3 regions of the Mesorhizobium australicum WSM2073 genome follow, and region 1 is predicted to be linked to each of the others. Evidence: predicted binding sites of a transcription regulator. Region 1 holds the regulator's gene; each other region holds the start of a gene.
The links. The regulator PhoB, encoded in region 1, activates phosphate uptake and scavenging genes when phosphate is short. The targets are predictions, from matches to a motif close to TGTCATNNANCTGTCAT.
Positions count from the first base shown of each region.

Region 2: the regulator PhoB is predicted to act here: its motif matches at 5,245-5,261, upstream of MESAU_RS10760 (acid phosphatase).
Region 3: the regulator PhoB is predicted to act here: its motif matches at 1,725-1,741, upstream of MESAU_RS02905 (DUF1045 domain-containing protein).

Region 1 covers NC_019973.1:1,495,285-1,505,339, reverse strand. Annotated here, with positions in the region: gene MESAU_RS07185 (CHASE domain-containing protein) at 1-1,041, opposite strand, end outside; gene MESAU_RS07180 (ATP-binding cassette domain-containing protein) at 1,182-2,006, opposite strand; gene MESAU_RS07175 (sugar ABC transporter permease) at 2,017-3,369, opposite strand; gene xylF (D-xylose ABC transporter substrate-binding protein) at 3,607-4,647, opposite strand; gene MESAU_RS07165 (ROK family protein) at 4,911-6,146, shown strand; gene phoB (phosphate regulon transcriptional regulator PhoB) at 6,149-6,838, opposite strand; gene phoU (phosphate signaling complex protein PhoU) at 6,858-7,565, opposite strand; gene pstB (phosphate ABC transporter ATP-binding protein PstB) at 7,591-8,394, opposite strand; gene pstA (phosphate ABC transporter permease PstA) at 8,391-9,242, opposite strand; gene pstC (phosphate ABC transporter permease subunit PstC) at 9,246-10,055, opposite strand, start outside.
Region 2 covers NC_019973.1:2,240,257-2,250,311, reverse strand. Annotated here, with positions in the region: gene guaD (guanine deaminase) at 1-1,030, opposite strand, end outside; gene MESAU_RS10780 (uracil-xanthine permease family protein) at 1,167-2,501, shown strand; gene MESAU_RS10775 (MaoC family dehydratase) at 2,653-3,120, shown strand; gene MESAU_RS10770 (MaoC family dehydratase) at 3,117-3,575, shown strand; gene MESAU_RS10765 (adenine phosphoribosyltransferase) at 3,734-4,279, opposite strand; gene MESAU_RS10760 (acid phosphatase) at 4,505-5,200, opposite strand; gene MESAU_RS10755 (cytochrome c1) at 5,482-6,354, opposite strand; gene MESAU_RS10750 (cytochrome b) at 6,382-7,683, opposite strand; gene petA (ubiquinol-cytochrome c reductase iron-sulfur subunit) at 7,700-8,260, opposite strand; gene MESAU_RS10740 (cupin domain-containing protein) at 8,576-8,920, shown strand; gene MESAU_RS10735 (DUF6665 family protein) at 8,937-9,248, opposite strand; gene MESAU_RS10730 (GNAT family N-acetyltransferase) at 9,250-9,729, opposite strand; gene MESAU_RS10725 (ABC transporter ATP-binding protein) at 9,734-10,055, opposite strand, start outside.
Region 3 covers NC_019973.1:623,807-633,861, forward strand. Annotated here, with positions in the region: gene MESAU_RS02900 (alpha-D-ribose 1-methylphosphonate 5-triphosphate diphosphatase) at 1-941, opposite strand, end outside; gene MESAU_RS02905 (DUF1045 domain-containing protein) at 978-1,685, opposite strand; gene iolB (5-deoxy-glucuronate isomerase) at 1,838-2,650, opposite strand; gene MESAU_RS02915 (DUF3329 domain-containing protein) at 2,827-3,039, opposite strand; gene iolE (myo-inosose-2 dehydratase) at 3,080-3,997, opposite strand; gene iolD (3D-(3,5/4)-trihydroxycyclohexane-1,2-dione acylhydrolase (decyclizing)) at 4,098-5,948, opposite strand; gene MESAU_RS02930 (bifunctional 5-dehydro-2-deoxygluconokinase/5-dehydro-2-deoxyphosphogluconate aldolase) at 5,987-7,921, opposite strand; gene MESAU_RS02935 (MurR/RpiR family transcriptional regulator) at 8,080-8,925, opposite strand; gene MESAU_RS02940 (Gfo/Idh/MocA family protein) at 9,078-10,055, shown strand, end outside.

The DNA.
Region 1 (10,055 bases):
GTCCTTTTCGAGAAGGCTTTTTTCCGTCGTCTCGTGCAAGGCCGACACCGCGTCATAGGCTCGCTCCTGATAGCGCGCCACCAGCGCGATGGCGCCTGCCAGGAGCAGGCCGAACAGCCCCAGCATCACGGGGATGGCGCGCGAAGAGGGTTGCGAGAAGGCGCTGGTTGGCCTGAACAATACGGTCCACGGGCGTCCCGCCACGGTCATCTTGCGGGTGACCAGCAGCCGGTCTCCCAGGGATGAGGCCGGTGGCGTCTCCGAGCGGAACAACAGATTGTCGCCGTTCACCGCTCCATCATAGATCTCGGTGTTGACCGGCAGCAGCGGCGCACGGCTGAGCGCGATCTGGAACAGGTCCCGGGCCCGAAAGGCCGCATAGAGAAAGCCGGCGGTCGAGGACCGCGATGCGTTGATGACCTCCGGTGCGGTTTCCACATTGAGCCGCACATAGACCAGGAAGCCCGTGAAAGTCTGCGCCACGCCCATGCCCTGGCCGAGTTGCACCAGCCCGCTCGCATGCTGCTGGTCGTCGGCCATGGCTTTTTCGATCGCCGCACGCCGCACCGGCTCGCTGAACATGTCGTAGCCGATGATGGTCTGGTTGGACGGATCGAGCGGCTCGAAAAGCGCGATCGGCGTGCGCCAGGCCTGCGTCGTATCCGGATAGACCGGATGACTGGCGCCGAAATCGTGGAGGGTGTCGCGTTCCACCGCTGCCTCGTCGCCCGTCCTGACCAGCCGCAGGAAGCCGATGCCTCGCAGGCCGGCGAAATTGTTGTCGACATCCAGCGCCTTGAAGAATGCCTTGAACTCGTTCTGGGAAATATCGCCGTTGCGTGCGTCGAACAGGGCCTGTGTCGAGCGCAGCAGCGACAGGTGCAGGTCGATGCGGCTCTCGATCCGGTTGAGGGCGTCATCGGCCGCCCCTTCGAACTTGATACGGGCGGCTTCCTGCGTCGCGAAATAAGCGAACCCCGCCATGGTCATGCTGATCAGTGCAACGGCAATGAACGCGACGATTGGAAAAAGCTTCTTCAACGGATGATGCGGTCCATGAGCAAAACAGGACCTTTTATGGGCAAGTCGCCGGGCCAACACAATGGTCAGGCCACACCATCGTGATCACTGGCATATCACGTGACCGGCAACGGGGCGTGCCCGAAGCGGCCTGACCGGCCTCAGGCGGCGATCTTCAGCGCGCCCGGCCCCGGTATGGCACCTGGAGGACATTTGCCCAGGATGATCATCCCAAGCACCTCGTCCTGCGTGACGTCAGTCGTGCGGGCGGTACCGACCACCTGGCCATTCTTCATCACGCAGACACGGTCGGCCAGCTCGAAGACGTCGTGGATGTCGTGGCTGATCAGGAAGATGCCGATGCCATCGGATTTGAGCTGCCTGACCAACTCGCCGACCTGGGCGGTTTCCTGGGGCCCAAGTGCCGCCGTCGGCTCGTCCATGATCAGGATGCGGGCATTGAACAGGATCGCGCGGGCGATCGCCACCGATTGCCGCTGACCGCCTGACAGCTTGATCACCGGCTCCTTGAAGCGCTGGAAGCGGGGATTGAGCCGCCCCATCACCTTGCGCGCCTCGGCCTCCATGGCGACGTCGTCGAGCGTGCCCCAGGCGGTCATCAGTTCGCGGCCGAGGAACAGGTTGGCGGCGGCATCGACATTGTCGGCCAGCGCCAGCGTCTGGTAGATCGTCTCGATACCGTATTTCTTGGCGTCGCGCGGGTTGGAAATCGCTGCCTCCTCGCCATTGACGAAGATCTGGCCCGCATCGCGCTTGTAGGCGCCGGACAGGATCTTGATCAGCGTCGACTTGCCGGCGCCGTTGTGGCCGAGCAGTGCCACGACCTCGCCGGGGAAAAGATCGATCGAGGCGTCGTCGACGGCGCGGATGCCGCCGAAGGCGATCGAGATGTTGCGCATGTCGACCAGCGGCGTGCCAGTGGGCGCAGTTGTGAGGGCCCTTACGGGAGCGGTTTTGTCAGCCATGGTCGTATCCCTAAACCCGCTTGCGATAGACGGTGTCGAGCCAGACGGCGATGACCAGCACGGCGCCGACGACGATGCTTTGCAACGGCGAATCGACACCGAGCAGCACCATGCCCGACTGCAGCGACTGCATCAGCAATGCACCGAGCATGGCGCCGATGATGGTTCCCGAGCCGCCGGCAAGCGAGGTGCCGCCGATGACGGCCGCGGCAATGACCAGCAGCTCATCCAATGTTCCCAGCACATTGGTGGACGAGTTCTGCCGGGCCGACGAAATGGCGGCGGCGATCGTGGCCAGCACGCCCATGATCATGAACACCTTCATGGTGATCCAGCGCGTGTTGATGCCGGCGAGATTGGCCGCTTCCGGATTGCCGCCGATAGCAAAGACATAACGGCCGAAACGGGTGCGGTTGGTGATGAAGGTCATGACCAGACCGACGGCGACCGCCATCAGCACCGGTATGGCGATGCCGTGGGCGATGAACAGCCCGCCCTCCGGCACGGTGATGTTGTTGGCGGCCGCGTACCGGTTCACGATCCCGATCGGCCATGGATAGGAGTTGGCTAGCCAGACCGCGCCCATGATGACGGCGCAGGTGACGACGCCGAGCAGCGTCTCGGCCCAGATCGGCCGCAGGGGGAAGCGGAAGCGCTTGCGCTGGACCCGCCCGTTGAACAGCGCGAACACGACGGCCAGGCAGGCGACGATGCCGACGACCCAGCTCCAGGTGGCGCCGATCGATCCGGCCGGTCCGCCGCCCATAAGCTGGAACGTGGCGTCGAGCGGTGCCACCGTCTGGCCTGACGTGACCCACCAGGCGGCGCCGCGCCAGACCAGCAGGCCACCCAGCGTGACGATGAAGGCCGGCACTTCGAGATAGGCGATGACGAAGCCCTGGAAGGCGCCGATCAAAAGCCCGAGCGCCAGACCGATGACCAGTGCCAGGACCCAGATCCATGGGTTGCCGAGTTCAAGTCCTACGAACCGAACCAGGAAATGTACCTGCGCAAAGCCCATGACCATGCCGATCAAGCCCTCGGCGGAACCGACGGACAGGTCGATGTTGCGCATGACGATGACCAGCACCATGCCGCAGGCCATGATGGCGACCGCGGACGTCTGCACCGACAGGTTCCACAGATTGCGTGGCGTGAGGAACGTGCGGCTGTCGAAATCGAGCGGATTGACACCAAGACGCAGGCTCGAAATCACATGCAGCGCGACCCAGATCAGCAGCAGCGCGCCGATCATGCCGAGCATGCGGGTATCGATCTCGGTCGCCTTCAGGAAACGCGCGACCGCGCCGAGTTCCGACGCACGCGCCGTATCGGCCTGCGAGGTTGAGGTCGTGTCGGTCATGATGTCCTCCCAGCGGCTTGCCGTCTGACGCGGAGCCGGACCAGAGCCCAGAAGTTAGCCGCCAGCGGCGGAAACACAAATCTTGTCGGGAAAACGCCGCGGCTTGGAAGCAATTCCAGGAAAAGTGCGTAAAGGGTTTTTGTCCGGAATTGCGAAGACAAGGAAATTGGAACGGTCAGTGTTCAGAACACTGACCGTTCCACGCCGCGGCGTTTCCGACTTTTCAGGCGATCAAGCTCAGTTGCAGGCCGCGACGCTGCCCGCGGCAACGCCCGTGCAGACTTCGTCCTTCTTGATCCAGCCGGCGTCGATGACGAGGTTGAGATTGTCCTTGGTGATGGCCACCGGGGTCAGGAACAGCGACTTGACGGTGTTGCCGCCAGGCGTCGTGAAGTCCTTCACGCCGGCGATGTCGGTCATCTTCTTGCCGTCGGCGAGTTGCGAGGCGATCTCGGCGGCGTTCTTGCCGAGTTCGCGCGCGTCCTTCCACACCGACACGGTCTGGGTGCCGAGCGCGATGCGGTTGAGCGCGGCGTGGTCGCCGTCCTGGCCGGAGACCGGCACGGTGCCGGCGAGCCCCTGCGCCGTCAGCGCCGCGACGACGCCGCCGGCGGTGCCGTCATTGGCGGCGACCACGGCGTCGACCTTGTTGTCGTTGGCGGTGAGGAACTGTTCCATGTTCTTCTGGGCGTTGGCGGGCAGCCAGCCGTCCGTATAGGCTTCGCCGACATTCTTGATCTTGCCGCTGTCTATGGCCGCCTTCAGCACTTCCATCGAGCCCGAGAACAGGAAGTCGGCATTCGGATCGGCGCCGGAGCCCTTGATGAAGACGTAATTGCCCTCAGGCTTCACCTTGAACACTTCGCGGGCCTGCATGCGGCCAACTTCCTTGTTGTCGAAGGTCAGGTAGAAGACGTCCTTGTTCTCGATCAGGCGGTCATAGCCGACGACCGGAATGCCCTCGTCGAGCGCCTTCTGTACCGCCGGGCCGATGGCCGACGCGTCCTGCGCCAGGATGATCAGCGAATTGGCACCCTGCGAAATCAGGCTCTCGACATCGGTCAGCTGCTTGCCAGGATTGGACTGCGCATCGGCGGAAATGTACTTGTCGCCCGCGGCCTCGATCGCCTTCTTCATGGCGGCCTCGTCGGTCTTCCAGCGCTCCTCCTGGAAGTTGGACCACGACACGCCGATAACCTTGCCCTTCGCCTGCGCGACCGACGCCAGCGTCAGCGACATGGCGACACCCGCCAGAATGGCGACTGTGAATCTCTTCATGATATCCTCCCTGCGCCGCGTGTGGCGCGACCAAACTGGCCCTAAGGCCGGCACAAAGGCTCTAATTTTTTCGAGCCTCGAAAAAACACTGGTCCATCGCCGGAACACTGTCAACATCGATTCTGACGGATTTTGAGGTGCCGGAAGCCTTTTTTCGAGCCCCGCAATAAATAATGACAGCCCCAGCCGCTTCTGCCAGTATTCGACCCGTTGCCGGAGGTGTTCGAGGGGGCGTCAAGAACCGCGGCGACGGGGAGGAAATCATGTCGGTCGGAATCCGCCACGACGATCTGCGCCGGCGCAACCGCGCAATGGTGATTGGAGCCGTGCGCCGGGGTGGCCAGCCCTCGCGCACCGAGATCGCCGCCACCACCGCCCTGAGCCACTCGACCATATCGGCGATATCAGCCGACCTGATCGGCGAAGGTATCCTGAGCGAAGGCAAGCCGAACGAGGCCGGCTCACTGAAACGCGGCCGGCCGCAGGTGGGCCTTTGTCTCAACCCCGAGGCCGCGGCGGTCATGACCGTGGTGCTGTCGCTGAATTTCCTCTCCGTCGCCGTCATCGACTACGCCGGCCAGGTGATATCGGAGGAGCAACGCCGGCTGGACACGCTGACCATGTCGCGCGAGGCGCTGATCGGCGAATGCGTGGCCATCGTCCGACGCCGCCTCGAGGATCCCGACCTCGATGTCGCCAGCATTGCCCGCATCGCGCTGGCGATCCAGGGCATCACCGACACCGAGGCGCGCGCCATGCTGTGGTCGCCGATCACGCCGCAGACGGACATTGCCTTCGCCGATATACTCGAAGCCGAATTCGGCATCCCCGCCACCATGGAGAACGACTGCAACATGATGGCTGTGGCGCTGCGCTGGCGCGACCCCGAGCGCTACCGCGACGACTTCATCGCCATCCTGCTCTCGCACGGCATCGGCATGGGCCTGGTGCTGAAGGGCGAGCTGTTCACCGGCACCCATTCCTCAGGCGGCGAGTTCGGCCACATGATCCATCGCCCCGGCGGCGCGCTCTGCCGCTGCGGGCGGCGCGGCTGCGTCGAGGCCTATGCCGGCAACTATGCCATCTGGCGTAATGCAGGACAGATGGGTGAGGACGCCAAACCGGTCGACGTCAGCGACGCCGACATGCGCGCATTGGCGGCCACGGCGCGCGAAAGAGACGGACCGGAGCGCGAGGCCTATCGCAAGGCCGGCGAGGCGCTGGGCTATGGCCTTGGCAGCTTGTTCGCGCTGATCGATCCGGCGCCGGTTGCGATGGTCGGCGTCAGCGCCGCCGCCTTCGATCTGATCGAGCCGGCCTTGCGTGAGGCCATCGCCCAGACCGCCGGCGGCCAGCATTCGACGTCGATTTCCTTCGATACAGAGCTGAACGAATTGCCGCTGATCCGCGAGGGCTGCGCCATGCGCGCGCTCACCTTCGTCGACCAGGAGATCTTCGCGCCGGGCGTGCAGGTGAGATCCGGCAAGAACGTGGCCTGATCTCAATCCTCGCGGATTGCGTAGCCCGCGCCACGGATGGTGCGTATCACATCGGGCATGCGGCCATTGTTGACCGCCTTGCGCAGGCGGCCGACATGCACATCCACGGTGCGCTCGTCGATGTAGATCGTCTCGCCCCAGACATTGTCGAGCAACTGGCTGCGCGAGAACACGCGGCCGGGATGGCGCATCATGAATTCGAGCAGCCTGAACTCGGTCGGTCCGAGCCGGATCTCGCTCTTCTTGCGATAGACCCGGTGCGATTCGCGGTCGAGCACGATGTCGCCGACCTTGAGCACGCTGGACAGCACTTCCGGTTTGGCGCGGCGCAGCAGCGCCTTGACCCGGGCCATGAATTCCGGCGTCGAGAACGGCTTGACCAGATAGTCGTCGGCGCCGGTCGAGAGGCCGCGCACGCGATCGCTCTCCTCGCCGCGCGCCGTCAGCATGATGATCGGCAATCGCTCCGTCTCGGGCCGCATGCGCAGGCGCCGACAGAGTTCGATGCCGGAAACCGCCGGCACCATCCAGTCGAGCACCAGCAGGTCGGGCACGTTTTCCTGGAGGCGTATCTCGGCTTCGTCGCCGCGTGTCACCACCTCGACCTGGTAACCCTCGGACTCCAGGTTGTAGCGGAGGAGCACGCCCAGCGGCTCCTCGTCCTCCACCACCATGATGCGTGGCGCGATCATCGATCGATCATCCCTGCCGTCAAGCCGCCGGCACCGACATCGCCGTCTCGTCCTGCTTCGGACGGTTGGCGGGCAGTTGCGTGCCGGTCAGCACATAATACGCATTCTCGGCGATGTTGGTCACGTGGTCGCCAATGCGTTCGAGATTCTTGGCGCAGAACAAAAGATGCGTGCAAGCCGTGATGTTGCGGGGATCCTCCATCATGTAGGTCAGGAGTTCGCGGAAGACCGAAGTGTATTTGACGTCGATGCGTTCGTCGTCATTCCTGAGCTTGGCGAGGGCGGCGGCATCGCCGGCCGCATATTCCTCGACGACGCCCTGCACCTGGATCAGCACCAGCTGCGCCATGGAGTCGATGGAATGCGACAAGTCGCGCGGCGTGGCGGTGAGGCCGACCGAGCCGACGCGCTTGGCGATGTTCTTGGCAAGGTCGCCGATGCGTTCGAGATCGCCCGCCATGCGGATCGAGCCGACGACATGACGCAGATCGTCGGCCATCGGCTGGCGCTTGGCGATCAGGGTAATGGCGCGATCATCGAGTTCGCGCTGGCGCGCGTCCATGATGGCGTCGTCGGAGACGACGCGCTGTGCCAGCGCGTTGTCGGAATTCAGCAGCGCCTTGGTGGCGCCGCCGACCATCGTGCCGGCGAGATCGCCCATGTCGCTGATCAGCCTGCTGATCTGCCCGAGATCCTCGTCGAAGGCTGCGACTGTGTGTTCGGCCATGATCCTGGTCCTCGTATGCGTGAGATCAGCCGAAGCGGCCGGTGATATAGTCCTGCGTGCGCTTCTCGCGAGGCGACGTGAAGATCTTCTCGGTCTTGTCGAATTCGACCAGCTCGCCCAGATACATGAAAGCCGTCTGCTTCGAGACGCGCGCGGCCTGCTGCATGTTGTGGGTGACGATGACGATCGTGTAGTCGGCCTGCAACTCGTCGATCAATTCCTCGATCTTGGCGGTCGACAATGGGTCGAGCGCCGAGGCCGGCTCGTCGAGCAGGATGACCTCCGGCTTGACCGCCACGGTGCGGGCGATGCAAAGCCGCTGCTGCTGGCCGCCCGACAGGCTGAGGCCGCTGGCGTTGAGCTTGTCCTTGACCTCGTTCCACAGCGCGGCGCGTTTCAACGCCTGCTCGACACGGCCGTCCATCTCGGCCTTGCCGATCTTCTCATAGAGCCTGACGCCGAAGGCGATATTCTCATAGATCGACATCGGGAACGGCGTCGGCTTCTGGAACACCATGCCGATCTTGGTGCGCAACAGGTTGAGGTCCTGCGAGCGGTCGAGAACGTTCTGGCCGTCGAGCAGCACCTGACCCTCGGCGGTCTGCTTGGGGTAGAGCTCGTAGATGCGGTTGAAGACGCGCAGCAGCGTCGACTTTCCGCAACCCGACGGTCCGATGAAGGCCGTCACGCTGCGCTCGGGCAGCGACAAGGTGATGTCCTTCAGCGCCTTCGACTGGCCGTAGTAGAAATTGAGGTTCTTGACCTCGATCTTCGCCTTGGCGGCTGCCTCGGCGGCAATCGTCATGTCTGGAGACAACATCTGGCTCATTTGTCCTCTCTGCGTCCGGTCAGGCTGCGCGCAAAGATGCTGAGCGCGAGAACCGTCAATGTGATTATGAGTGCGCCGGTCCACGCCAGTTGCTGCCACTCCTCGTAAGGGCTGAGAGCGAACTGGAAGATGGTCACCGGCAGGCTGGCCATCGGCGCATTGAGATTGCTCGACCAGAACTGGTTGTTGAGCGCTGTGAAGAGTAGCGGCGCCGTCTCGCCGGAAATGCGGGCAATGGCCAGCAATATGCCGGTGACGATGCCGGACATCGCCGCGCGGTAGGCCACCGAACGAATCACCACCCAGCGCGGCGCGCCAATCGCCGTGCCGGCCTCGCGCAAAGCGTTCGGCACAAGGTTGAGCATGTCCTCGGTGGTACGCACCACGACGGGAATGACCAGGATGGCCAGTGCCACGGCACCGGCGATGGCCGAGAAATGCCCCATCGGCCGCACCATCAATTCGTAGACGAACAGGCCGATGATGATTGAGGGCGCCGACAGCAGGATGTCGTTGATAAAGCGCACCACGGTGGTGAGCTTCGAAAAGCGGCCATATTCGGCCATGTAGGTGCCGGCCAGCACGCCGATCGGCGTGCCGACGACGATGCCGATAATGGTCATCACGATGCTGCCGTAGATGGCGTTGAGCAGGCCACCGGCATCACCGGGCGGCGGGGTCATTTCCGTGAACACTGAGAGCGAAACGCCCGACAGGCCCTTATAGAGCAGCGCGCCGAGGATCAGTGCCAGCCAGGCAAGGCCGATGCCGGCGGCGATGACGCAGAGCGTCATCATCACACCGTTCTTGCGCTTGCGGCTCTGGTGAAGCGATGCGGCTGTCGACATCGGTCAGACTCCGGTACGGGCATCGATGCGCATCAGCATGTAGCGGGCGATGGCAAGGATGAGGAAGGTGATGACGAACAGGATCAGACCGAGCGCCACCAACGAGGAGGTGTAGAGATCGCCGACGGCTTCGGTGAATTCGTTGGCGATGGTTGCCGAGATCGTCGTTGCCGGCGCGAACAGCGAGGCGCTGATCCGGTGGGCGTTGCCGATGACGAAGGTGACCGCCATGGTTTCACCGAGTGCACGGCCGAGCGCAAGCATGACGCCGCCCATGATGCCGATGCGGGTGTAGGGGACGACGACCCGGCGTGTTACCTCCCAGGTCGTGCAGCCAATGCCGTAGGCGGACTCCTTCAGCACCGGCGGCACCGTGTCGAACACATCCTTGGTGATCGAGGTGATGAAAGGCAGGATCATGATGGCCAGGATCATCGCCGAGGTCAGCAGGCCGATGCCATAAGGAGGCCCGGCGAACAGGCTGTTAAGGCCGGGAATGCCGTGGAACACGTTGATGATGAAAGGTTGCACTGTCGTCTGCAGGAACGGTGCCAGCACGAACAGGCCCCAGATACCGTAGATGATCGAAGGAATGCCGGCCAGCAGTTCCACCGCCATGCCGATCGGGCGCCGAAGCGGACGCGGGCAAAGCTCGGTAAGAAAAATGGCGATGCCGATGCCGAGCGGCACAGCGATCAGGATGGCGATGGCCGAAGTGATGATGGTGCCATAGATCGGCGCCAGGGCGCCGAATTTCTCGGTGACGGGATTCCAGCTCTCGGTGGTCAGAAAGGAGAAGCCGAAGGTCGACAG
Region 2 (10,055 bases), 740 kb from region 1:
TCCGGCAACCGTCGAACAGCGATGGGCTGTAGCCGCCTGAAATATCGGTGCCGAGCCCGACATGCATGTGCCGGTCGAGCGCCTCGCGAAGCGGAAACACTGCATTGGCGAAGTAGACGTTGGACAGCGGGCAATGAGCGACGCCGGCGCCCTTCTCCTTGATCAGGTCCATGTCCTGCCCATCGATGAAGTTCGAATGCGCCAGGATCGTATGACGGGTGAGCAGGCCGAAACCATCGAGGCTTGCCGCATCCGTTTGGCCGAAGCGCGCTTCCACGAACTGCTTTGCCCAATCGCTTTCGGAGCAATGGGTCTGCACGTGGCAGCCGAACTCTTCCGCGAGTTCGCCCAGCCCCTGCAAGGCCGCGTCGGTGCAGCTTGGAATGAAGCGCGGCGTGATCACCGGCTGGACAAGCGGCCTCTCGCCCGGATCCAATGACATGACGGCCTCGATGAAGCGCCTGGTATCCGAAACAGCGCTTGCCGCATCGGCATCGCGATAGAAGGGCGGACACTGTTCGGGGTCGTCCATCACCACCTTGCCGACCAGGGCACGCTGGCCTTTCTCAAGACATGTCTCGGCGAGCGCCACGCTCGCCTCGACATGGACGGTGGCGAAATAGAGCGCGGTGGTGGTGCCGTTGGCGAGCAGATTGTCGACCAGATCAGCATAGACCGCACGAGCATAGTCCAAATCCGCATAGCGGGCCTCGAGCGGGAAAGTGTATTTCCGCAGCCAGACTTCGAGCGGCACGTCCAGCGCCTTGCCCATCTGCGGCCATTGCGGCGCATGGATGTGCAGGTCGACGAGCCCCGGCAGCAGGAACTGCCCCTCGCCAAGTTCCACCAGCCTGCCCGCCCGGCGAGCATCGCTTATCGTGGCCGTGTATTCCGGGTGGCCGGGCGCCTGGATCTCGGCGATGCGCCCCTGTGCGTCGACGCAGAACAGGTGCTCCTCCAGCACCTCCAGCCTGCCGCGCTCAGGCGTATGGAAGGCGGTGCCGAGCAGCGTGAAAGGATCTGCCGTCATATCGTCGCTCCGGTGCTGCTGGCGGGCGGGGCTGCCAATGCGTGGCCTAGAAGAAAACAGTTGGCAAACATTTCCGCCGCTGTCCTTTGCCGCCGACTGATCCCATGATCGGCCGGGGATTTCCAGAGGGGACATCATGGAACGCGTTGCGCCAGAAATCAGTTTGATCGCCCAGCCGGACGATCCGTTGCCCCTGGGCAAGGCCGCCCTGCTCGGCCTCCAGCACGTGCTGGCGATGGACGTCTATATCGTGCCGTTCATCATCGCGTCGGTGCTTGCCTTCAGCGTCGGCGACGCCGGCGCCTTCATCCAGTCGGCCTTCGTGGCGGCAGGCATCGCAACCCTGATCCAGTCGCAGTTGCTGATGCGGCTGCCCGTCGTCCAGGGACCGTCCTTCGTCCCGATCGGCGCGGTGCTGGCGATTGCCTTTGGCGCCGGCGGCGGCCTGCCGGGCCTGTCGGCCGTGATCGGCGCACTCATTCCGGGCGCCATACTGGTCATGCTTCTGGGATCGCCGACAAAGCTCTTCCACCGCCTCGTCAACCGCTTCGTGCCGTCCATCGTCGGCGGCGCCATCATCATCGTCGTCGGCGTCGCACTGATGCCGGTGGCACTGAAGGAGAGCGTCTTCGCCGTCCACGGCACCGCCACCGTCGGCGGCAACATCGTCCTCGCCTTCGTCGCCGCGGCGGTGCTTGTCGGCTGCATGCTGATCGGCATGGCGCTTGGCGCGAAAGGCGCATGGCTGCGCCTGCTGTCCGTGATCATCGCGCTTGTGGCTGGCAGCGTGGCCGCCGCCTTCATGGGCCAGCTCGACATGACGGGCGTTTCCGCCGCGACCTGGTTTTCCATGCCGCGCATCGCCTTCCTCAATCTCGATGTCACCTTCTCCTGGTCGGCGACGCTGACCATGCTGATCGTCTACATCGTCGTCCTGGCCGAAACCACCGGCACCTGGTTCGCGGTCGGTGCCGTCATCGACAAGCCGCTCTCGGACGAGCAGCTCGACCGGGGCGCCACGGGCGAAGGCCTTGGCTGTCTGATCAGCGCGCTGCTGTGCAGCACGCCGGTCACCGGCTATTCGTCCAACGCCGGCATCATCGCCATCACCGGCATCGCCAGCCGTGCCGCCTTCGGGGCGGCCGGCATCTTCCTGGTGCTGTTCGGGCTGATCGGCAAGCTTTCGGCGGTCATCGCCTCAATCCCGGGGCCGGTCATCGGCGGCGTCTTCGGAGTGCTTTGCGTCGTCATCGCCATGAACGGTTTTCGGGTGGTGCGCGGGACGCCGCTGACCGAACGCAACATGCTGGTCATCGGCCTGCCCATCCTGATGGCGCTGTTCGCCACGCTGGTACCGCCGGATTTCGTCAAGACGCTGCCCGATATCGTGCAGTACATTCTGGGCTCATCCATTGCCTTCGGCGCCGTCTGGGCGATCGTCCTGCACCAGATCCTGCCGAACGCCCGCTAGCCGATCGGAGGCGCCGCAGCTGGCCCCTACGGCCGCCGCGGGCCCGATCGCGCCGGCTGGCTCACCAGAAAGGACTTGACCAAATCGCCCGCGGCCTGCATCCGGGTTCGCCGATCCATGCGGATCGCGCGTTCTGCAGGGATGCCAGACCATGACCGGCAAGACATGGGCCTATGAGGACTTCGTCGAGGGCGCCTCGTTCGACCTCGGCACGAAAGAGGTGAGCGCGGCCGAAATCATCGAGTTCGCCAGCGAGTTCGATGCCCAGCCGATGCATCTCGACGAGGGGGCCGGCAAGGCGAGTATCCTGGGCGGCCTCTCGGCTTCAGGCTGGCACACCTGCGCCATGTTCATGCGCATGCTGTGCGATGCCTTCCTGCTGGACTCCACCTGCCAGGGCGCACCAGGAGTCGATCAGGTCAAATGGAAGAAGCCGGTGCTCGCCGGCGATACGCTGCGGGGCAGCCTGGTGGTTCTGGCCAGGCGCCTGTCGAAATCGAAGCCGCAACTCGGCTTCGTGACCATGCGCAGCGAACTGGTCAACCAGCGCGGCGAAAGCGTCTTCGAGCTCGAGAACTCCGTCATGTTCCTGACGCGCGACGCGGGGAATGCGGCATGACGCTCGACGAATTCTTCCGCATCGGCACCACGGTGACGCTGGGCTCGCACAGATTCGAGCCCGAGGCGATCAAGGCGTTCGCCCGCAAATACGACCCGCAGATCTTTCACATCGACGAAGAGGCCGCGAAGAAGAGCGTGCTCGGCGGCCTCTGCGCCTCCGGCTGGCATACCGCCGCCACCTGGATGAAGCTGAACCTGGAGAGCCGCCTGGACGCCGAAGGCTGGGACGGCCCGGTGCCCGAATTCGGCCCCTCGCCCGGATTCAAGAACCTGAAGTGGCTGAAGCCCGTCTTTGCCGGGCAAACCATCACCTTCACGCGCACGGCGCTGTCCCACCGCCCCATCGCGTCCCGCCCCGGCTGGCGGTTGCTGGCGCTCCTCTGCGAGGCCACTGATTCGACCGGCGGCAAGGTGCTGGAGTTCGAAAGCGCGGTGCTGGTGAAGGTGGAGTAGTCTCTTCCTTCGCCCCGTTTATGGCGTGGCCGAAGGCGGATGAGGGCGGCACCCGCGCTGGTTGTCGTGTTGCCTCCCTGCCCTTCGCTATCGCTCCGGGCGTTCGAGATCTTTGAAAGGTCCACTGGACCTTTCAATTTGCCTTCGGCAAACCGGTCTCAAACCCCCTCGAACCCGATCAGCGTTCGCACCGGCACGCCGAGCGCTTCGAGCTTGGCGCGCCCGCCTAAATCCGGCAGGTCGATGACGAAACAGGCGGCGAGAATGTCGGCGCCGATCTGGCGCAGCAGCTTGACCGCCGCTTCAGCCGTGCCGCCGGTGGCGATCAGATCGTCGACCAGGATCACCTTCTCGCCGGGCGCGACGCCGTCCTTGTGCATCTCCATCTCGTCCAGCCCGTATTCCAGGCTGTAGGCGACGCGCACGGTCTCATAAGGCAGCTTGCCCTTCTTGCGGATCGGCACGAAGCCGGCCGAGAGCTGGTGGGCAACGGCGCCGCCCAAGATGAAGCCGCGCGCTTCGATGCCGGCGATCTTGTCGATCTTCTGCCCGGCATAGGGATGCACCAGCTCGTCGATGGCGCGGCGGAAGGCGCGCGCATTGCCGAGCAGCGTGGTGATGTCGCGAAACAGGATGCCGGGCTTGGGATAGTCCGGGATGGTACGGATCGAGGCCAGCAGCGTGTCTTCGAGAGAAGGTTTCATGAAGCGGCTCCGAATGATCCGGCTGACAAAGTGAAACGGCGCGGGGCCGATCGTAACCCGGCGCGACCGACAACGGCTAGCGCGATGTGGCGACCGAGACAAGCGCATCCGGCAAAGGAATTGACTACGGGCTGGGAGCCAGGCGATTTTCCTCCTGTTGGGCGCAGCCACGAAAAAGGGGCGCCCGAAGGCGCCCCGCTCGAACGGATGGCTATCGGCCAAATCCTACATGCCGAGATCGGAACGAAGCTCCGCCCTGGCCACATCGTACTCGGCCTTGAAGTCATCCCGGTTGAGCAGGACGGCGGCGATGACGCTGCCGGAAATCTTGCCCATCTCGACGTCGGACGGATAGTGGATGCCGCCGACGATGCGGTTGTGGGCGAACTCGGCCGCGCGCGCCATGATCTCAGCACGCCTTTCCGGAACCATGTCGGACAGGATGATGCCCATCATCGTGCCGACGGTCGCATGGCCGGACGGCCAGGAACCGGAGCTCGACAGCTTGACCACCGGCTTGACGAGATCGCTGAGCTGGTGCGGACGCGGGCGCTTCCAGACATCCTTGGCCGGATCGACGACGGCGCCTTCGGTCTCCACCACGCGATCGAAGAAGGCGCTGAATTTCGGCAGCTTGTCCTTGTTGAAATTCGGCCCCATGACATCGGCGAAACGCCAGACGTTTTCCTCGGCGTCGGCGATGGCGCGGGCTTCCATCTCGGGTGTGCGCGTGACCTGCATGGTCAGCACTTCGCCAAGCTCGGCCTTGGTCTCAGCCGAATCATTGGCCGGCGGCGGCGGCAGGATCATCGTCAGGTCGACATCCTTGTTGGTGATGAATGGTTTTGCGTCTTCGGCGCGGGCCGCGGAACCAACGACGAGCAGCAGCAGGCCTGCCGCAAGCGATGCGTATCTTTTCATGGGCGTGATCCTTTGATGAGAGCGCCGCAGGATCGCGATGTGTGGTGACGGCCATGTGACACCGCCGAGACGTGGAGGCGCAATCCACTCAAAAAGCAGATAGGGCACCTCGCGGCGCCCCATGTTGTGCACTGAACGGTCCAAGGCCTTTTGAGATTCAGGTCAGGCCGAATCGAAAACGGGTTTCCGAGAACCGGAGCGGAGCGTACTTGAAGTACGTGAGCACCGGAAGCGCAGGAAGCCATTGTTTGCAGACCGGCCTCACCTGAAGATCAACAGGCCTAGTGCGCGACGGCTTCCCACACCTTGCGCTTGGTCAGGTAGACCAGGGCGCCGAACAGAAGCAGGAATACCAGCACGCGGAAGCCCATCTTCTTGCGGTCTTCCATGTGCGGCTCGGCAGCCCATGTCAGGAAGGCAGCCACGTCGCGGGAATACTGGTCGATGGTCTGCGGCGAACCGTCGTCATAGGTGACCTGGCCGTCGGAGAGCGGCTTGGGCATCTTCAGCGACACGCCGGACATGAAGTACGGGTTGTAGTGTGTGCCTTCGGGGATGACCATGCCGGCGGGCGGGGTCTGGTCGTAGCCGGTCAAGAGCGAATGGATGTAGTCGGGACCACCGGCATCATACTGGGTGAAGATATCGAAGACGAACTGCGGGAAGCCGCGTTCGACGCCGCGCGCCTTGGCCAGCAACGACATATCCGGCGGCGCCGCACCGCCATTGGAGGCAGCGGCGGCTTCCTCATTGGCGAATGGGGCCGGGAAATGGTCGGACGGCTTGCCGGGACGGTCGAACATGTCGCCGGCATCGTTGGGGCCATCATGGATGGTGTATTCGGCTGACAGCGTCTTGATCTGCGCGTCGCTATAACCGAGGTCCGAAAGCGTGCGGAACGCCACCAGGTTCATCGAATGGCAGGCCGAGCAGACTTCCTTGTAGACCTTCAGCCCGCGCTGCAACTGCGCCTTGTCATAGGTGCCGAACGGGCCGGTGAAGCTCCAGCTCATTTCCTTCGGCTCGTTGATCGGGAAATGCGTCGGTGCCGCCGCGTTGTGCGCCTCTTCGGCCGCGAACGCCCAAGTGCCTGCAACTCCGGTGCCGGCGGCCACGAGGCCGACCAGCGCAAGCGAGGTGAGAATCTTTTTCATGCCAAATCCCCTTAGATTCTCTACCGCTCAGCCCTTGGTCTCAGGTGCTGCCGTGGCGCCCGCCGGATGCCCGCTGCCACCCTTGTTCTTTTCGAGCACCGCCTCGGTGATCGAGTTCGGCAGCCTGCGGGGTGTCTCGATCAAGCCGAGCACCGGCAGCGCGATCAGGAAGAAGGCGAAGTAGAACAGCGTCGCCATCTGCGCCATGAACACATAGCTGCCTTCCGCCGGCTGCGAGCCCAGCCAGCCCAGCAGGATGGCATCGGCCACGAACAGCCAGAAAAACAGCTTGTACCAGGGCCGGTAGACCGCCGAGCGCACCTTGGAGGTGTCGAGCCACGGCACCAGGAACAGCATGACGATGGCGCCGAACATGCACAGCACGCCGCCGAGCTTGGAATTGATCGGCCCGATGTTGAACGTGATGGCGCGCAGGATTGCGTAGAACGGCAGGAAGTACCATTCCGGGACGATATGGGCCGGCGTCTTAAGCGGGTTGGCGACCGTGTAGTTGTCCGGATGGCCGAGATAGTTCGGCAGGTAGAAGACGAAGTAGGCGAAGACGAACAGGAACACGATCATGCCGAACGCGTCCTTGATGGTCGCGTAGGGCGTGAAGGCCACGGTATCTGTCTTCGACTTGACCTCGATGCCGGTCGGGTTCGACTGGCCGACGACATGCAGCGCCCAGACATGCAGAACGACGACGCCGGCAATCATGAACGGCAGCAGGTAATGCAGGGCGAAGAAGCGGTTCAGCGTCGGATTGTCGACGGCGAAGCCGCCGAGCAGGAGCTGCTGGATCCAGTCGCCAACCAGCGGAATGGCGCTGAAGAAGCCGGTGATGACAGTGGCGCCCCAGAAGCTCATCTGCCCCCATGGCAGCACATAGCCCATGAAGCCGGTCGCCATCATCAGCAGGTAGATGATGCAGCCGAGGATCCACAGCAGCTCGCGCGGCGCCTTGTAGGAGCCGTAATAGAGGCCGCGGAAGATATGCAAATAGACGGCGATGAAGAAGAACGAGGCGCCGTTGGCGTGCATGTAGCGCAGCAGCCATCCGGAATTCACGTCGCGCATGATCTTTTCGACCGAACCGAAGGCGAGATTGGTGTCGGCCGTATAGTGCATGGCCAGCACGATGCCGGTCAGGATCTGCGCCACCAGCATGATCGCCAGAATGCCGCCGAAGGTCCACATATAGTTCAGGTTGCGCGGCACCGGATAGGCGATGAAGCTGTCATAGACCATCCTGGGCAGCGGCATGCGGGCGTCGAACCAGCGTTCGATACCGGTCTTCGGCGTGTAGGTCGAGTGTCCCTCGCTCATCGAAATATCCCCTGCCTCAACCGATAAGGAGTTTGGTGTCGGAAACGAATTTGAATACCGGAATCGCCATGTTCTCCGGCGCCGGGCCTTTGCGGATGCGGCCGGCCGTGTCGTATTGCGAACCGTGGCACGGGCAGAACCAGCCGCCGAAATCGCCTTCCTGGCCGAGCGGGATGCAGCCCAGATGGGTGCAGACCTGAACCATCACCATCCAGGCTTCCTTGCCTGGCGTGGTGCGGTTGGCGTCGGTCGCCGGCGCATCGGACGGCAAATTGGCGTTGCGGGCGATCGGATCCTTGAGATCGGAGAGGCTGACGGCCTCGCCGTCCTTCATTTCCTTCTCGGTCCGGTTGCGCACCACGACCGGCTTGCCGCGCCACTTGACGATCAGCGAGCTGCCAGGCGTCAGCGAGGAGACATCGACCTCGACCGAAGCGAGCGCCAGCGTCGAGGCGTCGGGGCGCATCTGGTCGATGAACGGCCAGGCCACGGCACCGGCGCCGACCACGGCGGCCATGCCGGTGGCGACGTAGAGAAAATCTCGACGATTGGGATCGTGGATGTCGGTTGCGCTCACGGGTGCCTGATCCTTTCGCCTCTTCCGCGCCGGTGGCCGAGCCTTGTTCCCCGCTCAATCACGCCAACCCGACAGCGCATGGCGAACAGGCTAGCGAATTCCTCCGGCATTTGGACTTCGGTTTATGCGTGAAGCCCGTTTTTGTCCAGACGGGTGAAGGCACAAGGGCAGATTGTCGCGGGGACAAAATCCCCTCGTGTCCGGCGGGACGGCGAATGGCTGCAAAAGGCGGCTAAACAACCGGGAAATATCAGCAAAATCCAAGGCTCCAGCTTGCCTCGACACAGGGCGCCGGTGTGATCTATCCTCCTTCGCATGGCGCACGTCATCGATCGCGAGCAATGGGCTGTTCGTTCCGACCACTGGAAGGGCGAACTGCAATGCGGTGCCTACGGCTCAAACTCCTGCCTGATCTTCAATCACCTGCCCGACGTCGGCGGTGGCCCGCGGCTGCACGCCCATCCCTATGCGGAGATCTTCATCATCCGTGAGGGAACCGGCCTCTTCACGGTCGGCGACCAGGAATTCGAGGCTTCGGCGGGACAGATCCTGATCGTGCCGCCCAACACGCCGCATAAATTCACCAATCTCGGTCCCGGTCCGCTGGAAACGACCGACATTCACGAAAACGGCAGCTTCATCACCGAATGGCTGGAGTGATTCCTAAAAACTGATTTTACGCGGCGCCCAGCCTCACTAGAACCGCCCTGGGGATATTGTATTCGCGGATCACGGCGTCATGCTTGCGAAGGCCGCACAGTTCGCGCTGGATGAAATAGGCGTGAACGGCCACGGCAGCCTCCTTGAGCAGACGGGGGCGCAACTCATCGTCCCCGTTATCGCGCAACCGCGCCAAGGTTTCTTCGACGCGCTGGCCGGCCCGCCCGAGCGCCGCCGCCTTCTCTGCCAGGATTTCATGGCCAAGCGCGTCGAAGGCCGCGTCGGCGGCCGACGTGCCGGCAAGATGGGATGGCGGACGCAAGGACATTTCAGTTCCCTTTCCTGAACACCATGCGATGGGTAACGAATTCTTCGCCCTCCACGCGCTGAAAACCAAGCCGTTCATAGAAAGCGAAGGCTTCTGGCGGCGCGCGGGTGTTCAACACGGTGAAATACTGGCGGGCTCGGTCGATCACGATCTCGACCAGCGTTCGGCCAAGGCCGGCGCGACGGTGACGCGCGCTGACGAACAGGTGGCGGACCCGGCCGTGGTCCCTGCCCTCGAAATAGGGATCGATGTTCAGCCCGCAGACACCGGCGAGTTCGGCGCCATGCCAGGTTCCGAACAGCGCCTCGCCCCGCTTCAGGAACTTGTTGCGGCCGCTTGCCCACCCATCGTCCAGACGCACCAGCATCCAGTAGCCTTCCAGCCGGCTCTCTTCCTTCAACGCGTCGAAAGCCGCCACGGTAGGCCGCAAACGCTTGAGCGTGTAGCCGATCTCCGGACTGAGCTCTGGCGATCCACCCATGCACCTACTCCGCCGGCCGCGTCTCTTCCAGCACGCTTTCCTCGTGATAGAGGAACCCGCCGGACTGGCGCTTCCACAGCCGGGCATAAAGCCCGTCGAGCGCCACCAGTTCGTCATGTGTGCCTTGCTCGACGATGCGGCCGCCGTCGAGCACCACCAGGCGGTCAAGTGCCGCGATCGTCGACAGCCGGTGGGCAATCGCGATCACGGTCTTGTTCTCCATCAGCCGCGTCAGATTCTCCTGGATCGCCGCCTCGATGTCGGAATCGAGCGCCGACGTCGCCTCGTCGAGGATCAGGACCGGCGCGTCCTTGAGGAAGACGCGG
Region 3 (10,055 bases), 870 kb from region 1:
AAGGCCGACTGGATCAGGCTGAAGGGAATGTAGTCGGACGACAGGATGTCGAGCAGGCCATCGCTGGCCAAGGTGCGTGCCGAGACATTGCCCGAATGCGAGGCGCCGCGCATGACATTGGGCGCGCCCATCAGCACGCCGAGCCCGGCGGCCTTCGAGGCCCGCGCCGCTTCCTCGGTGGTCGGGAACTCGGCGACCCGCACGCCCTGCTCGACGGCCTCGTCGACATGAGCCGACGTGGCGTCGTCATGGCTGGCGAGCACGATGCCGCGCTCCTGGCAGGCGGCGGCGATGAAGACGCGGTTCGGCCCGGAGTTGCGTGCCGATTCGGCCATCCGCTTCTCGCAGAATTTCTGGAAATCGCGATCCGAGAGTTTCAGCTTGCGCTGGTAGTAGTAGGCATAGGTTTCAAGGTTGACGAACTGGCGCTGGCCTGGCGCATGGTCCATCAGCGACGCCAGCTTGACCCGTTCGTCACCGTCGAAATTGGCGAATGCGTCGAGGCAATCCGGTGCTGAAACCTCGCAGCGAAGATGCAGGAAGTGATCGGCCCGCAGACGATCCCGCGCGACGCTGTCCTCGATCGCATCGGCCAGCTTGCGAATGTCGTCCAATGTCAGGTCGGCGTCCTCGTCCATGCCGACGCGCAAGGCATCGAGCACGGTCGTGATGCCGGCGGTCGCCACCTGCGCGTCATGGGCGAGCACCGCGGCGATCGGGTTCCAGCGCACTTTCGGCCGCGGCGCATAATGGCCCTCGAGATGGTCGGTGTGGAGTTCGACCAGCCCTGGAATGATAAAGTCGCCGCCCATGTCCTCGCCGGTCCGGGCAGCATCGCCATCGATGCCGGCGATCAAGCCATCGCGCAGCACCAGTGACCCTTCGACGATCTCGTCGGCAAGAACGATGCGGGCGTTGGAAAGAACAGTTTCGGCGGTCATTGCGGGTAGTCCTTGGTTCTTGCAGTCGGGTTTCGTTCAGGCGGTTTTCCGGGCCGGGCGGCGTCCGAGCGCGTGCTGGGAAAGCACCATGAATGGCGCGCCGGGTTCGGGTTCGACGAACAATGTCAGCGCATCCACCAGCACGGGCTGGCGCAACACATCGGCGAAAAGGCTGTCGATGGCGGCGCGCAGGCGAGGGCTTTCCTGTGGGCCGGCCCGGCCGGACAGGGTCATGTGGAAGCGGAAGGTCTCGAAGACATAGGGATAGCCCCATTGGCAGAGATTGCGAAACTCGGCCGGCTTCAGCGAATCCGGGCTGCGCCGCTCGATCTCGGCCTCTGACAGCGGTGCGCGAAACCGGTCGAAATCGCGTACCACATTGTCGGCGAAGCGGTTGAGCGGCGGCAGCGGCCCTTCCGGCACCAGCGCGAAGAAGCTGTCGATCTGGCTGACGATAAGGCGCGGGATCGTGACGACAGGCGTAACCTCGGCAAAATGATCCAGCGCCGCGCGCAGCGAGGTCTCGGTCTCCGTGGCAGCCAGATGGAAGGGCGCCTTCAGCGTCGCGTGAAAGCCATAGCGGCGTGCCGAGGCCGTGTGGAAGGCCACTTCCGCTGCCGACAGATCGGCAACGGCCTCAACCGGCCTGGTCGCGGCACCGAAGGGATCGCGGCCTAGCCAGTCGGCGGCGATGCGCGCCAGCGGCTCGTCCTGCCTAGGAGTGAAATAAATGGCATAACGCATGGGAAGTCCTCGTCAGAACCGTTGCCATAGGTGATTTCCATGACGGATTGACGAAGCTTTGACGGGTTTTAGAAGGCAAATCGACCCCTAGGGTCCTTAGCCGACGATTTTTCCCAGCTGGACCAATAAGTTCGGCCGGAAACGCGAGACGGTCAGGCCTTCATCAACCATTCGTGCTCGGGCGCATTGTGGAATTTCCAGGTCCGCTTCGGTCCGGCCATCACATTGAGATAATAGAGGTCATAGCCGTGGCAGGCGGCACAGGGGTGATAGCCCTTGGGCACCAGCACCACATCGCCGTCCTCAATCGCCATGGCTTCGTCCAGCGCGCGATGTCCGCTTTTGTCGGCATCGGTGTAGACGCGCTGGAAGGCAAAACCCTGCGGCGGGTTGAGGCGATGGTAGTAGGTTTCCTCGAGATAGGATTCGGCAGGCAGATTGTCCTGGTCGTGCTTGTGCGGCGGGTAGCTCGAGGTGTGACCGCCGGGCGTGATGACCTCGACGACCAGCAACGAGTCGGCCGGCTGGCCTTCCGGCAGGATGTTGGTGACGTAGCGCGTATTGGTACCCTTGCCGCGCACCTCCTGGCCGAGATCGTTCGGTCCGATGACCCGGACCGGGAGGCCACCACCAAGACCAGGCGCCGAGCAGACGCCAAGTTCCAGCTCGGTATCGGCCGTCACCGACCAGTCCGATCCCTGCGGCACGTAGACCGACCACGGCTTGCCATCGAAGGGCGACATGCGCTCGCCGAGCAGGCCGAGATCCTTGCCGCCGGCTTTCGCGGTACCCTTGCCGGTCACGAACACCAGGCCGATTTCGCGGTCGTCCGTCCTTCCCGAGGCGCTTTCGCCTGGCTTCAGCCGATGCAGGTCGAAACCGACATAGGTCCAGCCGGCGCTTTTCGGCGTCACATGGGCGACGCGGCCATGGCCCTTGTCGGCCTTGACGAGCAGTTTCGACATTTTGTCTCTCCTATCCTAGCCTTCCAACTTCGTCATCCTGGGGCGGAGCAGGAGCGAAGCTCCGTCGCGAAGACCCTAGGATGACGAAGCGAGGGGCGTTTCGGCCAATCGCCGACGTGTGCGATCCGTTACGCTCGCAGTATCCAATCCACAAAACTGCTCGCGCCATGGACCGCCTATTCCTTCGGATCGGCCGGAGGCTTCGTCTCGTCGGCCGGCTTATAAAGATAAAAAAATTGCCAGGCGCCGTAGCCGGCAAAGCCGAGCGCGATGACGCCCCAGAACGGCGTGCCGGTGGCGAACTCGATGACCGACCAGATGAGGCAGACCGCGACGACGGCGACACGCCGCCACAATGGCCGGAAGAAGGGGTGCTCGGAATCTTTCATCTGGCCAGCCTACAGCAAGCCCGGCCTGGCGAGAACCCGATCAGGCATTCGGAAACCCTTGCGTCTCCACCGTGTAACCGGCTGATGTCATCACCCGCATCAGCTCCTTGTGGCCAACCTGCGCCATCTTCAGCGGCGGGTTCTTCTTCGGGTCCTGCTCGGCCTCGACCACGAACCAGCCTTCATAGCCGTGGTCGGCGAAGCGCTGCACGATGGCGCCGAAATCGAGCGAACCGTCGCCCGGCACGGTGAAGGCGCCGAGCGCCACGGCATCGAGGAAGGACTGCTTCGTACGGTCGAGCTTCTCGATCACGCCCATGCGCACGTCCTTCACATGGACGTGGCTGATGCGCTTGTGGTGGTTGTCGATGGCGCGCAGCACGTCGCCGCCGGCAAAGGCGAGGTGTCCGGCATCGAGCAGCAGTGGGATGCCTTCGCCGGAATGGCGCATGAAGGCATCGAGCTCCGGCTCGGTCTCGACCACAGCCGCCATGTGATGGTGATAGGACAGCGGCATGCCTTGCTCGGCGCACCATTCGCCGAATTCGGTCAGGCGCCGCGCGTAGGCCTTCATCTCGTCGCCAGTGAGCTTCGGCTTGGTGGCGAGCGGCTTGGAACGGTCGCCCTGGATCGAGCGGCCGACCTCGCCATAGACGATGCAGGGCGCGTCGACTGCCTTGAACAGGTCGATCATCGGCTGGATGCGGTCCTTGTTGGCAGCCATCTCCTCATCGACCAGCGTGCCGGAAAACCAGCCGCCGCACAGCGTCACGTCGGCGGCCTTCAGGATCGGCAGCATGATGGCGGGGTCGTTGGGAAAGCGCCGGCCCATCTCCATGCCGGTGAAGCCGGCAGAGCGCGACTGGCGCAGACATTCCTCCAGCGACACGTCATCGCTCAGTTCGGCAAGATCGTCGTTCCACCACGCGATGGGGGACATGCCCAATTTGGCTTTCAAGTCGTCACTCCGGATTAGACAGTTCAATTTTTTTGGCGCTAGCGCCGCCCCTCATCCGCATGCCCGCACCCGTATAGTGAGCGGGAGAAGGGAGCTGGCGTCAATCGCCGACGCTCTGCATCCGCCGCTTCTCGTCATAGGCCTTGCGCGCGGCGTTCACCTGAGGCCGCGCCGAAACCTCGGGCACCGCCACGTCCCACCAATGGCCACCGGCATCGGTCGAAACCAGCGGATCGGTGTCGATGACCAGCACGGTGGTGCGGTCGTTCTTCTTGGCTTTTTGCAGCGCGTTTTCCAGCTCGGCAACCGACGGCACTTTCTCTGATATCGCACCCATGCTCGCCGCATGCGCGGCAAAGTCGATGTCAGGCAGGATTTCATAGCGCGAGTCCTGCAAGAGATTGTTGAAGTTGGCGCCGCCGGTCGCCATCTGCAGCCGGTTGATGCAGCCAAAACCCCTATTGTCGAGCAGCACCACGGTCAGCTTCAGGCCGAGCATCACCGAGGTGGCGATCTCGGAGTTGAGCATCAAGTAGGAGCCGTCGCCGATCATGACGACGACCTCCTCGTCGGGCTTGGCCATCTTGGTGCCGAGCCCGCCGGCGATCTCGTAACCCATGGTCGAGAAGCCATATTCGGCGTGGTAGGAGCCCGGCGCACCGGCCTGCCAGAGCTTGTGCAGTTCGCCGGGAAGTCCGCCTGCCGCATGCAGCAGCGTCACGCCTGAGCCCATGGCGCGCTGCACGGCGCCGATCACCTGCGCATCCGAGGGGAAAGCAGCGTTGGTCGAGGCCGTCACCTTGGCCGCATCGGCCTGCCAGGCCTTCTTGCCGGCGGCCGCATTGTCGGTCCAGGCGGCGGGCGCCTTCCAGCCTTGCAGAGCGGTTGCCAACTCGGCCAGCCCTTCCCAGGCATCCGCGACCAGCGGCAGCGCCCGGTGCTTGCCGGCATCGAAGGGCTGCACGTTGAGCCCGATGATGGTCTTGCCGGAATTCTTGAACAGCGCCCACGAGCCGGTGGTGAAATCCTGCAGCCGCGTACCGATGGCCAGCACGACGTCGGCCTCTTCCGCCAGCCGGTTGGCAGCAGAGGTGCCGGTAACACCGACGGCCGCCATGTTGAGTTGGTGATCGTCCGGCAGCGAGGACTTGCCGCCTTGCGTTTCGCAGACCGGAATACCGGCGGCTTGGGCGAACTTGGCCAGTTCGTCGGAAGCCTGGGAGTAGAGCACGCCGCCGCCGGCGATGATCAGCGGCTTCCTGGCCCCCTTGAGCGCCGCGACGGCCGCCGCCAGTTCGTCACGGTCCGGACGCGGCCGGCGCTGGCGCCACAGCCGCTCGGCAAAGAAGCTCTCGGGATAGTCATAGGCCTCGGCCTGCACGTCCTGGCAAAGCGACAAAGTCACCGGTCCACATTCGGCCGGATCGGTCAGCACCTGCATGGCGCGACTCAGCGCCGGGATGATCTGCTCCGGCCGGGTGATGCGGTCGAAATAGCGCGACACGGGGCGGAAGCAGTCGTTGACCGTCGCCGTGCCGTCGGAAAAATCCTCGGCCTGCTGCAGCACGGGATCGGGAATGCGGTTGGCGAAGACGTCGCCCGGCAAAAACAGGACGGGCAACCTGTTTACGTGGGCGAGGGCCGCCGCCGTCACCATGTTCATCGCGCCAGGGCCGATCGAAGAGGTCGCGGCCATGAAGCGGCGGCGGAAATTGGCCTTGCCATAGGCGATCGCCGCATGCGCCATCGCCTGCTCGTTGTGGGCGCGGAAGGTCGGCAACTCGTCGCGCACCTGGTAGAGCGCCTCGCCGATGCCGGCGACATTGCCGTGGCCGAAGATCGCCCAGACGCCGCCGAAGATCGGCGTTTTTTTCCCGTCGACCTCGGTCATCTGGCGGGACAGGAAGCGGGTCAGCGCCTGCGCCATCGTCAGGCGGATTGTCTTGCTCATGGTGTTTTCCTCCGCAGTCCCTACGCCGTTGCGCCTTGTTATGCCGCCTTGCGGCCGCGCGCGACAAGCCACGCTTCGGTCAACTGTTCGAAGCGCGACGCCATGTCGGCGACAGCCTCGTCGTCCGACATCCTGCCGGCCAGCCATTGTTCGGCTGCGTGGACGAAGATGGTGCGCCCGACGGCAAAGCCCTTGACGATGGGCGCGTTGGCCGTAGCGGCGAAAGCGGCCTCCAGTTCGTCCTGCGGCGCCTCCAGGCCAAGCAGCACGATGCCCCGGCACCAGGGATCGTGCTTCAGGATCACCGCCTCGATCCTGGCCCAGGCGCCGCTCGACGCCTGCGGTTCGAGCTTCCACCAGTCCGGCTTGATGCCGAGCGCATAGAGTTCCTCCAGCGCGCGCGGGATCGTCGTGTCGTCGAGCTTGCCGTGCTTGCCGGCGATGATCTCGATGAGAAGTTCGCGTCCAACTTTGCGCGCGGCCTCGAACAGCGCGCGCAGCTTCTGCTGCTGTTCTTCCTTCAGTTCCGCCGGATCGTCGGGATGATAGAAGCACAGGCACTTGATGCAGTGGTCGACGGGCCATTCGGTAAGCTGCGAGCCGATGTCCTGCGAGAATTCGAAGCGCAACGGCCGCGAGCCCGGCAGTTCCACCGGGCGTCCGAGCCAGGCGAAGGGGTGGCGAGCGAATTCGAACATCGCCTCGCGGCCATGTTTCTCGTCGATCAGCATGCCATAGCCGTCGCGGCCGGCCGCGACCTTGGCTGCTGCCTTGACCGCCAGCACCTTGAAATCGCGGACGCGCGCCGGATCGGCGCCGGTCTTGGCCACCACATCCTCGAGCTGCACACGGTGGTCGCAGGCGAGCGCCATCAGCGAGGGGATGTCGCGCCGGCGTGTCGTCGCCCAATGGATGTGATTGATCGCCTCGTCCTTGCGCAGCGCGCGATGCTTGCTGCCGTTCTCGAGAAAGAACCGCAGCTCCTCGAAGGTCGGATATTCCGGCGCGCAGAGCAGCCGCGACACGGCGAAGGCGCCGCAGGCATTGGCCCAGGTCGCCGCCGTGGCAAGGCTTTCACCGCCGAGCCAGCCGCGCAGCAGACCGGACATGAAGGCGTCACCGGCGCCCAGCACATTGTAGATCTCGATCGGGAAACCCTTGCCCACGACGCCGTCCTCGAGATCGTCGCTGATCGGTCCGTCATAGACGATGCAGCCCATGGCGCCGCGCTTCAGGACGATGGTGGCCGAGGACAGGGAGCGGATCGTCTTCAGCGCGCTCAGGCAGTCGTCGGCGCCGGACGCGATCATGATCTCTTCCTCGGTGCCGACGATGAGGTCGCAATCGGGCAGCACCGTCTTCAACTGGGCCGAGACGCGGTCGGATTTGACATAGCGCTCAAAGCCTTCGGCGTGGCCGGCAAGGCCCCACAAATTCGGGCGATAGTCGATATCGAACACGACCTTGCCACCCCTGGCCTTCATGATGCGGATCGCCTTGCGCTGGGCGGCATCGCTGTTGGGGCGGGAAAAATGCGTGCCGGTGACGACGATCGAACGGGCCGAGGCAATAAACGCTTCGTCGATATCCTCCTCGGCCAGCGCCATGTCGGCACAGTCGGATCGGTAGAAAATCATCGGCGAAACGCCTTCGCTCTCGACCGAAAGCAGAACCAGCGCGGTCAACCGCTCCTTGTCGGTCTTCAGACCGTCGGTGTTGACGCCTTCGCGTTTCAGCTGCTCGCGGATGAAGCGGCCCATCTGTTCGTCGCCGACGCGCGTCAGCAGAGCCGAGCGCAGCCCGAGCCGCGCCGTGCCGACGGAAATATTGGCCGGGCAGCCGCCGACCGACTTGGCGAAGGAGGTGATGTCCTCCAGCCGCGAGCCGATCTGCTGGCCATAGAGGTCGACGGACGCGCGGCCGATGGTGATGACATCGAGCGGCGCCTGTCTTGCGTCCACGGCTTCGCTCATTGGAACCTCCCGTCGGTCTTGTCGTCATGGACAACATTGTTTTGGGTAACACGCGCGAGCGGCTGCGTGGCGCCGGCAATATGAAATAATAATTCCAATCCATAGTCAATATGGAATGAGCATTCCCTAGGCTAAAATTGCCTTGAAGGGACGCCTGATCAAGCCTTGCGCTTACGGCTCGCGTCGCGCCGCTTCTCGCCGACGCCGACGGTCAGCGCCATGGCCAGCGCCATTGTCGCCGACAGCGAGCGGAAGCCGGCGAAATCCGCCTCGGCAACCTCGAACCAGACCCTGGCGAACTGGGCGAGCGGCGAGAACGAGCTGTCGGTGATGGCGACGATCGGCACGCCCTGCTCGGAAATGGCGCGCGCCTCCTCGATCGTGGCCGGCGCGTAGGGCGAGAAGCTGATGGCGATGACGGCGTCCGCCGGTGTGGCGAAGCCGACCATCTCGGCATTCAGGCCGGCGGCCGATTCGATCAACTGGTTGCGGATCTTCAGCTTGCCGAGCGCATAGGCGATGTAGGAAGCCACTGGATAGGAGCGTCGCTTTGCCAAGACATAGATGGTCTGCGCCTTCGCCAGCAGTGAAATCGCGTCTTCCAGATGCGCATCGTCCAGCGTGCGGGAAATGTCGTTGAGCGAGGTGCTGGCGGCGGCGATGAAGCCGTCGAAGATCGCCCGGTGGCCGGCACCGCCCTCGGCCTTGGCGCGCAGCGCCTGCAGCCGCTCGTCATAGGAAGAGTTGCGCTCGCGCAGACGTTCCCGGAACACCTGCTGCAGGCTGGTAAAACCGTCGAAGCCGAGTTGCTGGGCAAAGCGGATCAGGGTCGAGGGCTGCACGCCGGCCGAAGCGGCGATGCTGGCGGCGGTACCAAAGGCGATGTCGTCGGGATTGTCGAGCGCGTAGGCGGCGATCTGGGCGATGCGCTTGGGCAGGCTCTCGCGCCGGTCCAGAATCGTGGCACGCAGCGTCTCGAAGTCGCGAGGTACCTGTTCGTCCATCGTCCCTCTGCCCAAGCCTGTCTGGACACCCTCTCTGCCCCATCATAGCGAGCCTGCGCAAGAACGCCATAAAAAATGAGGCAGACATTCCATTCCTGAAAAAAATGGACTAATTCATCCACTCAGCTTCTATGGCAGCGGAGGAACGAAAAATGGTCGGCGTCGGTCTTATCGGCACGGGTTTCATGGGCAAATGCCACGCCATCGCGTGGAGCGCCGTCGGGGCCGTCTTCCCCGATGCGGCCAAGCCACGGCTCGTCCATCTCGGCGAGGTCAATGAGGAGCTCGCCAGGCGCAAGGCAGGCGAGTTCGGCTTCGCCAAGGCCACCAGCGACTGGCGCGCCGTCGTCGACGACCCGGAGGTCGATATCGTGTCGCTGACAACCCCCAATCAGTTCCATCCGGAAATGGCCATCGCTGTCCTCGAAGCCGGCAAGCATCTGTGGTGCGAAAAACCGATGGCACCGAGCTTTGCCGAAGCCGAGGCGATGGCGGCCGCGGCGAAGAAATCAGGCAGGGTCGCCGCGCTTGGCTACAACTACATCCAGAGCCCGGCCATCCGCCACATCGGCGCGCTGCTCGACGAGAAGATCATCGGCGAGGTCAACCATCTGCGCATCGAAATGGACGAGGATTTCATGGCCGATCCCGAGGCGCTGTTCTTCTGGAAGCACGAGGCGACTTCCGGCTACGGCGCGCTCGACGATTTCGCCGTGCATCCGCTGTCGCTGGTCTCCGCGCTGTTCGGCCGCGTCGGCAGCGTCATCTGCGACATGGCCAAGCCCTATGCCGACCGCAAGCTGGCCTCAGGCGGCCGGCGCGCGGTGGAGACCTACGACATTGCCAGCGTGCTCGTGCATCTGGAGAACGGCATTGCCGGCACGCTGCAGGTCAACCGCTCGGCCTGGGGCCGCAAGGGCCGCATCGCCATCCAGATCTTCGGGTCCAAGGGATCGATCCTGTTCGACCAGGAGCGGATGAACGAATTCCAGCTCTACCTGACGTCCGACCGACCCACCGAACAGGGCTACCGCACCATTCTGGTGGCGCCGCAGCACAGGCCCTATGACCTCTTCGTGCCGGCGCCCGGCCACAGCCTCGGCTTCAACGACCTCAAGATCATAGAATGC